2 regions of the Paenibacillus sp. J22FR21 genome follow, and region 2 is predicted to be linked to the other one. Evidence: riboswitches for the same ligand, from Rfam matches in the RefSeq annotation. Region 2 holds a riboswitch; the other holds the start of a gene.
The links. Region 2 has a riboswitch for ZMP and ZTP ahead of AC0YNS_RS25605 (DJ-1/PfpI family protein). Riboswitches for the same ligand answer to the same signal wherever they lie in the genome.

Region 1: it holds a riboswitch for ZMP and ZTP, as region 2 does, so the genes downstream of both, rpiB (ribose 5-phosphate isomerase B) here and AC0YNS_RS25605 (DJ-1/PfpI family protein) in region 2, are expected to answer to the same signal.

Annotation. Positions count from the first base shown of each region.
Region 1 is NZ_JBWDNJ010000006.1:156,986-162,110, forward strand. It holds gene AC0YNS_RS21695 (serine hydroxymethyltransferase) at 453-1,700, opposite strand; gene AC0YNS_RS21700 (TIGR01440 family protein) at 1,738-2,352, opposite strand; gene rpiB (ribose 5-phosphate isomerase B) at 2,368-2,835, opposite strand; ZMP/ZTP riboswitch at 2,953-3,035, opposite strand; gene AC0YNS_RS21710 (low molecular weight protein arginine phosphatase) at 3,175-3,750, opposite strand; gene AC0YNS_RS21715 (manganese efflux pump MntP) at 3,912-4,472, opposite strand; gene AC0YNS_RS21720 (L-threonylcarbamoyladenylate synthase) at 4,690-5,125, opposite strand, start outside.
Region 2 is NZ_JBWDNJ010000008.1:140,749-145,873, forward strand. It holds gene AC0YNS_RS25590 (branched-chain amino acid aminotransferase) at 1-226, shown strand, start outside; gene AC0YNS_RS25595 (ferredoxin reductase family protein) at 338-1,624, shown strand; gene AC0YNS_RS25600 (DUF2306 domain-containing protein) at 1,688-2,329, shown strand; ZMP/ZTP riboswitch at 2,512-2,591, shown strand; gene AC0YNS_RS25605 (DJ-1/PfpI family protein) at 2,641-3,246, shown strand; gene AC0YNS_RS25610 (SDR family NAD(P)-dependent oxidoreductase) at 3,511-4,275, shown strand; gene AC0YNS_RS25615 (TetR/AcrR family transcriptional regulator) at 4,369-4,947, shown strand.

The DNA of each region.
Region 1 (5,125 bases), on a different contig from region 2:
TGTTGGCAAGCTAGTTGCTGTGGTTACTCACTCGTACCCTCACCTCACCTCACCTCCACTCCCACTCTCAATTTCACTCTCGCTAACGAACCGTACAGGTCTTATTTTGCGGAAATAGGGTCTTCTAAAATTCTAACGAACCACAGGGGGCTTATTTCGTCGGAAATGGCGGTATCGAGCATGATTGAGGTGATATAAGACCTGTGCGGTTCGTTAGAATTTTAAATCGGGGGAAAACGGCGAAATAAGACCTCTACGGTTCGTTAGAGTTGAACGTGCGGTGGCAGGAGTGCAGCAGCGCTCCCCTCTCACCTGACTAATGATTCCGGCTCCGCGGCATGCATGGTGCTGAACGCAAAAAGGCGGCACAGGACTGAACCCCACGGAACGCACAAAAAGGTGGCATAGGGATGAACCCTTTGCCACCTTTTTGTGATTTTGCCAAGTCGATATTAGTAAGTCATGCCCGGGTAAAGCGGGTATTGCGACACGAGGTCGCTTACCATACCGCGTGCTTTCTCCAGAACGGACTCGTCCTTCGGATTCTTGAGCGTCATGGCGATGACTTCTGCGATTGTAGCCATTGCGTCTACGCCCATGCCGCGCGATGTCGCTGCAGGCGTACCGATACGGATACCGCTTGTGATGAACGGGCTCGTTGGATCGAACGGAATCGCGTTTTTGTTGACTGTGATTTGAACGGAATCCAGAACGTGCTCCGCATCTTTACCTGTGATGTTCAGGTTGCGAAGGTCGATCAGCATCAAGTGGTTGTCGGTACCGCCGGAAACGATGTTGATGCCTTTCTCAATAAGAGCGTCAGCAAGCGCTTTTGCGTTGTCGACAACGTTCTTGCCGTATTCTTTGAACGAAGGCTGAAGCGCTTCGCCGAAAGCTACTGCTTTTGCCGCGATAATGTGCATCAGAGGTCCGCCTTGGGAACCCGGGAATACTGCTTTATCGATCGCTTGCGCCCATGCTTTGCGGCAAAGGATCATACCGCCGCGAGGTCCGCGAAGCGTTTTGTGCGTAGTTGTTGTTACAAAGTGTGCATGTGGAACCGGGCTTGGGTGCAAGCCAGCAGCTACCAGACCTGCGATGTGCGCCATGTCAACGAAGAGCAATGCGCCTACGTCGTTAGCAATACGGCCCATTTCTTCAAAATCGATGATGCGCGGGTAAGCCGATGCGCCTGCAACGATCATGCGCGGACGGTGTTTGAACGCCAGCTTGCGCACTTCTGCATAGTCGATTGTAAATGTTTCTTCGTTAACGCCGTAGGCCACGAAGTTGTACAGAAGACCGGATGCATTAACCGGGCTGCCGTGCGTCAAGTGACCGCCATGCGCCAGGTTCATACCAAGAACCGTGTCGCCCGGGTTTAGAGCTGCCAGGTAAACAGCCATGTTCGCTTGTGCACCGGAGTGAGGCTGAACGTTCGCGTGCTCGGCACCGAACAATTCTTTGGCACGGTTGCGTGCGATATCTTCCGCGATATCGACATGCTCACAGCCGCCGTAGTAACGTTTGCCCGGGTAGCCTTCTGCGTATTTGTTCGTCAGCACAGTGCCCATTGCTTCCAATACCGCTTCGGAAACGATGTTCTCGGATGCGATAAGCTCGATGTTGTCGCGTTGGCGCTGAAGTTCCAGGCCTAGGGCTTTCAGGATTTCCGGATCTTGTTTACGTAGGTTTTCCATGTTGATGAGTCCTCCTCAAGATAAATAAGTATATTCGTTAGTCGCAAGTGCCAGCAGATGTTGCCGGGCCAGCCGCTTCTCGCGTGTAAACCGCACGTTCCCCGCCAATTAGCTTCGGACGGGTGTAAGCCATCGTTAAATGCGCGGATCCGATTGCTCGAATCGTTGGTCGCACCGGTACCGCAACACGCTTCAAGTGCATGCCGATGAAGGTGTCGCCGATATCGATGCCCGCATGTGCCTGAACCGTCTCGGTCAGCACGGCATCCTGCAGCGTTTGGAACGCGTAGGCTGCCATCGAACCGCCGGCTTTGCGCACAGGGATTGCCGAAACGAGATCTAAGCCATACCGCTCGGCAGCTTCCCGTTCCATGACAAGGGCCCTGTTGAGATGTTCGCAGCACTGATAAACCGGATAAAACTGCAAGTCTTGACGCACCTTCTCGACCCCCGCATAGATCGCAGCTGCCGTTTCTATCGTGCCTGATGTACCGATCCGCTGTCCGAGCACCTCGCTGGTAGACACGCCGATTACGAGCAGCTGTCCTTGGCGAATGCCGGACGCGGCTGCAAGCTCGCGGACTATGGTTTCTACATCCTTGGTCAGCTTTGCCGAATCCATGCTGTTTATTCCGTGGTCTTGGTCGCTCATCGCCGGGTACGCCCCTTACTCAGATTTCGCCGCATCGGCGAAGTCTGCTTCAAGCTTCATTACTTTGTTCACACGGCCGATATGACGCTCGCCACTAGAGAACGGGGTCTCGAGCCAAATCCGGATAATCTCTTGGGCCACGCCGGGACCAATAACGCGCTCACCCATGGCCAGTACATTGGTATCGTTGTGCTCGCGGGTTGCTTTGGCCGAGAACATATCGTGCACGAGCGCGCAGCGAATGCCTTTGACTTTGTTAGCCGCGATGGACATGCCGATTCCAGTGCCGCAGATGAGAATGCCGCGCTCTGCCTTGCCTTGTGCAACAAGCTCCGCAACAGGAAGAGCATAATCCGGGTAGTCTACGGACTGGTCGCAATCGCAGCCAACGTCCTCAATCTCGTGACCAAGCGATTTGATAAACGGAACTAGCTCATCTTTCAAGCGGTAGCCCGCGTGGTCTGCGCCGATGGCGATTTTCATATCCATTTTCCTCCCAATAGAACCGCACATGGCGGAAATTGTCGATTCACAATGGCATTAGTATACCTGATTTCGCCGAAAAAGACGAAAAAAGAGCAAGCATGCATAATGCACGCTGCTCTTTGCCCAGGCGACCGGCCGTATGATCCGATGCTCCACCGTGGTTTAACCCACTTTCGTCGCCAGTTACATCGGAAACCGTCTTTAGTTGCTTTTATCATAACGGATTTCGGCCTCAAAATCAATCGTTGCCGGCAAGAAACGGCATCTGCCATCCTTTGGAAGCACTCTCTGTGGCGCAAAGAAAAGAGAGGGAAATTTACAGAAATAATATCAAACTTATCCCTTCAGTCGGTCCAGGAGACGGCCCAGCGCCGCTTCGATTTGGGTCGCACTCTGCTCATACATGGCCAGCGATCCGCCGAAAGGATCTTCCACATCGAAGCTGGGAATTTGCCGCTCCAGCTCTAAGAGCTTGGACCGCTCCTGCGGAGTCAGCGGCTGGCCCAGCGCTTGCTTGATCTGCCAGGTCGAATAGAGCCCTTCCAGTTCGGCGATGTCCGAGAGCACCTTGGGGTCCGTATTCACGAACTCGAGCAGCGTATGCGTCTTGTCCACCGCAGCCGGAAAATGCTGCAGCAGCTGCCTCTTATGGCTGGCAGTCATCGTCAATATAAGATCAGCCCACGCAATCGAGCCGCCTTCGAGCGCTTTTGAGGTGCCGTTGTGCGCGATATCACGATTGGACAGCGCTGTCCGTGCATGATTGGAAACAGGCAGTCCATCGATCGTGGACACGCCTGCGGAACGAATATCGAGCTGCATGCCCCTTTGCTGGGACATCGCCCGAAGCAGCGCTTCAGCCATTGGTGAACGGCAAGTATTGCCGGTGCACACGAATAGAATCCGTTTCACGATTGATTTCGCTCCTCTTCGTAGGTGTGGTTTGGGATATGGTGAACTGGTGAATTGGTGAATTGGTGAAGAAAATGATGCTGACGCAAGATTGCTATGCCGTATTTCGTTTCGCGCTAACGAATCGCTGTATGATTCGTAAGCGTGCGTGTGCCGGAAGGTCAGAACAGGAACAGCAAGCCGAATGTAAATAAGATGACGCCGCCGCACGCTTCCCCGTACCCGCCGAGACTTGTCCCCACCTTACGACCGAGCAGCAGTCCAAATACGGACATCATCCCTCCGGCAACGCCGAACAGCAGTACGGTCAGCAGCATGTCCGTATCGAACATGCCAAGAGAGATGCCGACGGAAAAGGAATCCACGCTCACGCCTAACGCGAACAGCAGCATCCCCCATGAACTGCGATAGTCGATCGACTCTACGGCGTCGCCGCGCAGCGAGCTGTAGATCATATGGCCGCCGAGCAGCAGCAGCAGCGCACCTGCCGCAGTCGTCGCAACGCCGCCAAGCAGCGTACTTACATATTTACCCGTGAAAATGCCCATGAGCGGCATGATCATGTGAAAAAGCGCAATGATCGCGCTAAGCTTTGCTATATCCTGCAGCCGAATGCCTTTGAGCCCAATGCCGATACCCAGCGAAAAAGCATCCATCCCTAGTGCCACAGCAATGATCAGCAGCGTCAGCAATTGTCCGGCATGCATGCCCGCCTCAACCATTTCATCCTCTCCTTGTCCGCAACCTCTCCACAAGCATATGCGGACAAGATTGGAAAGATGACCTTGGGGAGGCGCTAGGCGCGCGAAAGGGCCGGTGGCACGGGCTGCGGCGGGGTGATGCGGTTAAGGCTGGACCGGTGGCGCTTGGTGCGCGCGGATTCGCTAGGCCCGGCGCGGTGAGAGCAACCGCGTAGCTGGAGCACGGCAAGCGCCGTCGCTAGACGTGGACCACCGCGTGGCCGGCCGCTTTGGATAAGCGGTTCATGAGCGCATGGCCGATCCCCTGCTCCGAGCAGGTCTCGGCCCAAATGCGCTGTACGCCGCGATTGTCGAACTCGCGCAGCGCATTATAGAGGCCGTGCGCAGCCGTTTCCAGCTGCGCCAGGCTGCCGACGACGAGCACGCAGTCGGCGTCGTACCGAGCAGCATGCTCGGCGAAGGCGAGCACGCCTGTGCGCTCGCCGCGCGCTTTCGCTGCGCTGGCCTCCGCCTGAATATAGGCGGAGACGGCGTCAGCGTCGCCTTTGACCAAGTGCATCAGCCCCTGCGGGGCGTAATGCGCATATTTCATGCCGGGCGAGCGCGGCGCCTGCGCTTCCGCAGCGCGAGCTTCCGCCGCTGATGGCGCAGCAGCGGCTGCCTCCATGCCGGCG
Region 2 (5,125 bases):
TGAAGCGGGTCGTAACGGCACGCTGGAGGAGGCTTTCGGAACCGGAACAGCTGCGGTTATTTCGCCTATTGGAGAGATGAACTGGAACGGAGAGAAGCTCGTGATCAGCGAAGGCGTGACCGGGCAGCTCTCGAAATCCATCTATGACACGCTGACAGGCATCCAAACCGGTGCCGTTGCTGATCCGTTCGGTTGGGTGAAGAAAGTCGAATTCAGCGAGAAGTAATAATTGTGGCGGGGCGCGGCAGATATTCATCGTACTGTGAGATTTTTCGAGTGAGGTCTATGGTAGAATCAGAAGTAGACAAGGATTTCACTCGAGAAAAGGAGCACGTGCATGCTGCAGCCTCGCCATTTTCTAATCTTCTTGCTACCGCTTGTTAATGCCGCCGTGTGGATTGCTTTTCCACCTATGGATAATAGCCAACAGCCTGCGTTTTCCCAGCGTTATCTAGGCGAAGTAATTGGCTCTACAATGATGATGATGATGGCCTTCACTTTATTGCTCGCAACGAGATTCCGGGTATTGGAACGATTATTTGGCGGCTTGGATAAGCTGTATGTCGTCCATCGAAACGCGGGTATATTTGTGTTCCTGCTGCTCTTTCTTCATTTGCTTGTGATGCCGCTTAATCCTAATGAGATCCCGCCCGGACGAGCTCCCGGTTATATTGCATTTGGAGGTTTTGTCCTTCTCATTCTCCTTTCACTGGCACCGAGGATACCGGTGGTTCGGCGGATTGTGCGAATAGGCTACCGAGGCTGGCGAATCACGCATCGGTTTATCGGGCTCTTCTTCATTATCGGCACGGCGCATTCGCTGCTGGTTGATCCGCTCGTTCGAACGACTACCGTGCCGTTTACACTCTTGATGATTGCGATCGTTGTCGGGATAACCTCCTATTTATATACGGAGCTCATAGCGAGATTCGTAAGGCGAAGAGCGGCTTATAAAGTGAGCGAAGTACGGCAGTTGAGCGCAGGAGCAGTCGAGGTGACGCTCTTTCCGGAGAAGAAACAGCTGCGATTTGAAGCAGGGCAGTTTCTGTTTATCCGGTTCAAAGGAGACAGGGTGCTGTCCGAGTGGCATCCCTTCACCATCAGCAGCTCACCCAAGGAGTCCGGCCTCAGGCTGACGATTCGATCCGCCGGTGATTATACCGATTACCTGAACCGAAACTTGAAATCAGGCGCGCGAGCCGTTGTTGAAGGCGGTTATGGCACTATGGATTACCGCAAAGGCGATACGAATCAAATATGGATCGCCGGCGGTATTGGCGTGACGCCATTCCTTAGCTGGATTCGAGATATGCCGGAGCGTCTTCCCCATCATGTTGATTTCTTCTACACGGTGCGAACGAAAGAGGAAGCGCTGTTTCTGAACGAGATACGTGCAGCCGAGCGGCGGCACGATAACCTCAAGGTGCATGTCCACTATTCTGCGGAACAGGGGCGACTCACTGCCGAGCGTGTAGTCAGCACGATGCAGGGTAAGATGGCTGTGGCGGCAAAACAGATCTATATGTGCGGACCGGCTCCGATGCTTGCGGCGTTCCAGCTGGAATTTCGGCGTAGCGGCGTTCCCACGGGTTCGATTCACTATGAACAATTCCGGTTCCGATGAGCGCTGTGCGTGTGCGAAGGTCCGCGGCAGAGCTCTAATGTTGAAACGAGGTACAACTTAGCTATGCAGAAATCCAAAATTCTCTATCTGTGCATGCTGACGATTGCGATCGGCTTTATCGTATATGTGATCACCATCAATTTCTTCGTAGATCCCCAGGCGGATCGTTTTCTTAGTCACAAAATCAACTTAAAGCACTCTTTAAACAAGCCGGTTTGGCTTAATGTGATGTATGTTCATGTGGTTTGCGCGAGCATCGCGATGGTTGCGGGAGCGGTTAATTTTGCCTCGAAGGTTCAAACCCAATACCGGCGCGCCCACCGAGCGATCGGGTATGTTTATTTTGGCGTGATCCTTGTTGTGGTGCTAACTTCCGGCTACATGGCACCTTATGCGACCGGTGGCAAGCTGAACAGCGTTCCGTTTAACCTGCTGAGCATGCTGTGGACGGCCATGACGGTGATTGCGATCGTGAAAGTAAGACGAAAACAGCGCATCGCCCACCGGAATTGGATGGTCAGAAGCTACGCGTTCTGTTATACGAATCTGTGCATCCATGCGATTACGTACGTGGTTCACCAAGGATTCGGCGTATCTTACACGCACAGCTACACCATCGGCGTTTATGGGGCGATTCTGTTCCTGCTGCTTGCAGCCGAGTTCGTCATTCGGGTCGTATATGGGCGAAGGAGCAAGGGAATGTAGATCCAGTCATCATATAGATGGTCGGAGCAGTGGCTGAGGATTCACGGGGCTCTTTTCTGCAACATTTGTATTTCCCGAGCCGGTCTGGGGCGAACTATGCAGATGCGAGGCGGGCTCCCAGTGAATAGCCAGAACTTTCACGATTGATTTGCGAGAATATTCGGACTAAAATAAAGGTAGTATTCGGTGTGTGTGACTGGCGTAAACGTGGAGTACCACGAGGGAGCACATATTTCATATGCCGTACGCCTGGGCGAAGTGCTTGGTCTTTTGGACTGAGCACTTTTTATTATTTCATGGGAGATGATGAAATGGAGCAGGAGCAGGTGCGGCAGGCAAGGAATGTAGCGATTCTGATCTTTGATCGCGTGGAAGTGTTGGATTTTGCAGGGCCATTCGAAGCTTTCCTATCCGGAAGTAACTATGGCCGAGATTTGAACGTGTTCACCGTGGCGGAACACGATGGCCCGATTCAAGCGCTTGGCAACCTGAGCATTAACCCGGCTTACAACTTTCGGAACTGTCCGAAGCCGGACATTCTCGTCATCCCCGGAGGCCCGGGCACCAGAACCGAAATGCACAATACGGTCATGACGGATTGGATCCGTAAGATTGCGGGAGAAGCCGAGCTGGTGCTGTCCGTTTGCACAGGTGCGCTTCTTGTTGTGAAAGCACAGCTGGCAGATGGGTTGAAGCTAGCTACGAACCGGCTGGCGATGCATGAGCTTCGAGCAATAGCACCGGAATCGGCTGTTATTCACGAAGAAGCGCGTTACGTGGACAATGGGAAGATTATTCTGTCAGCCGGCGTTTCAGCAGGGATCGATGCGTCCCTTTATGTGATCGGTAAACTGCTGGGCGAGGAGCGCGCGCTTCTGGCAGCGAGCTTGATGGAATATGATTGGTCACGTTCCTAAAGAAATTGCACTAGTCCACAGCAGTGGGCTAGTTCTTAAAATAATTCTTTACTGATCGTTCTCAATATGCTAAGATGATCTCGTAAGCAAGAAGGAAGCAATCGAGCCATGAGATGCATTCCTTTTTTATTGGGAATACTAGAACGATCATTCCCGAAAGGTAAATGGAGTGTGGCTGCAGTACAATTTTTTTTAACCTTTTCGAGAACGATCATTCTCGAAAAAGGAAGCATAATAAAGCACATGACAAAGGAGCGATTCATAATGGGTAAATTAAACGGTAAAGTAGCATTCATCACAGGTGGTAACAGCGGGATCGGGTTTGCGACTGCGAAATTGTTTGTAGCCGAAGGAGCTAGAGTCGTCATCACAGGTCGTAATCAAGCTAAACTCGACGCAGCAGTGGAGGAGCTGGGCACGGCGAATAGCTTCGGCATTCAAGCCGAAACGACCGATCCGCAGAGCTTGGAGAAAGCAACAGCTGCAGCAGTCGAGAAATTCGGCCGACTGGACGTCGTATTCGCTAATGCCGGCATTGGTGGTCATACTCCACTGGGTGGAACGGAACTAGCCTTATTCCAAGAGGTTATGAACGTGAACGTGACAGGCGTATTCTTCACGGTGCAAGCTGCATTGCCTCACCTGAAGGAAGGTGCTTCGGTGATCTTGAATGGTTCAGTGCTTGCCAATGCAGGAAGCCCGGGATGGGCGGCTTATGCGGCGAGCAAAGCTGCAGTTGCCAGCATGGCTAGAGTGTTCGTATCCGAGCTGTCGCCGCGCGGCATTCGCGTAAATACAGTCGCTCCAGGTCCTACACGCACTCCGATCTGGGGTCAGCCGGAAGGGCTTGCGCAAATGGAAGCCAAACTCACACGATCGGTTCCGCTAAACCGTTTGGGTGAACCGGAAGAAATCGCAAACGTTGCTTTGTTCCTGGCTTCGGATGATGCTTCGTACGTGCAAGGCGCCGAAATCAGTGTTGACGGTGGCGGCGGCTCATCCCCGTTCGGTGCACCGGTATATCGATAAGTCAAAAAGTCGCCGGAGTAGAAGACACCTTGTCAGAGGATTCTTTACCGATTGTTCTCAATATGGTAAAATCGACTGGAAAGGGGTATGCTTATGGCTAGAGCGAAAGAATTCGAAGAAGACGTCGTACTGCTGAAGGCAATGAAGCTGTTCTGGGAGCAGGGCTACGAGAAAACATCGATTAATGATCTTGTCGAGCGTATGGGCATTCACCGCAGGAGCTTGTATGATACGTTCGGCGATAAACATATGCTATATCTAAGGGCCTTTGATCGGTACAAAACATTGACCAATAACCGACTTGGTGCCCTCATTCCGAACTCCACGCCTAGTCAGGCGATCGATTTCATATTCGATTACACGATTCAGGGCACAAGCGAGGATAACCCCGCCGGCTGCATGATGGTGAATATGGCGGTTGAGCTGGCTTCGATTGATCCCGAGGCAAGAGCCAGGGTGAGCGAAAGCTTCGATTATTGGGAGCAAATTCTTGTAGATGTTATTGGCAAGGGTCAGCAGCAAGGCGACTTTACGTCGAAGCGCAGCGCGGAGGAGCTCGCCGAAAGCCTGCACAACAATTTGCTTGGCTTGCGAGTGCTGACGCGATCACTTACGGAGAAAGACAAGCTTTACCGCATAGCCGATATGGCTAAGAGCATATTGTACCATTAAATGATTGTCCCGAAAGCCGGAACTCCTTTCTATATAAGGGGTTTCGGCTTTTTATATGGGGTTTCGCCGCACAAGTGAACCCCCCTTACCCTTGCAGAGTGTTCTCCAAATAGACAAACGTCATCATGGCATGGGAATTATTTTCAAAAGATTAATTGACAATGAGAATCATTATCAA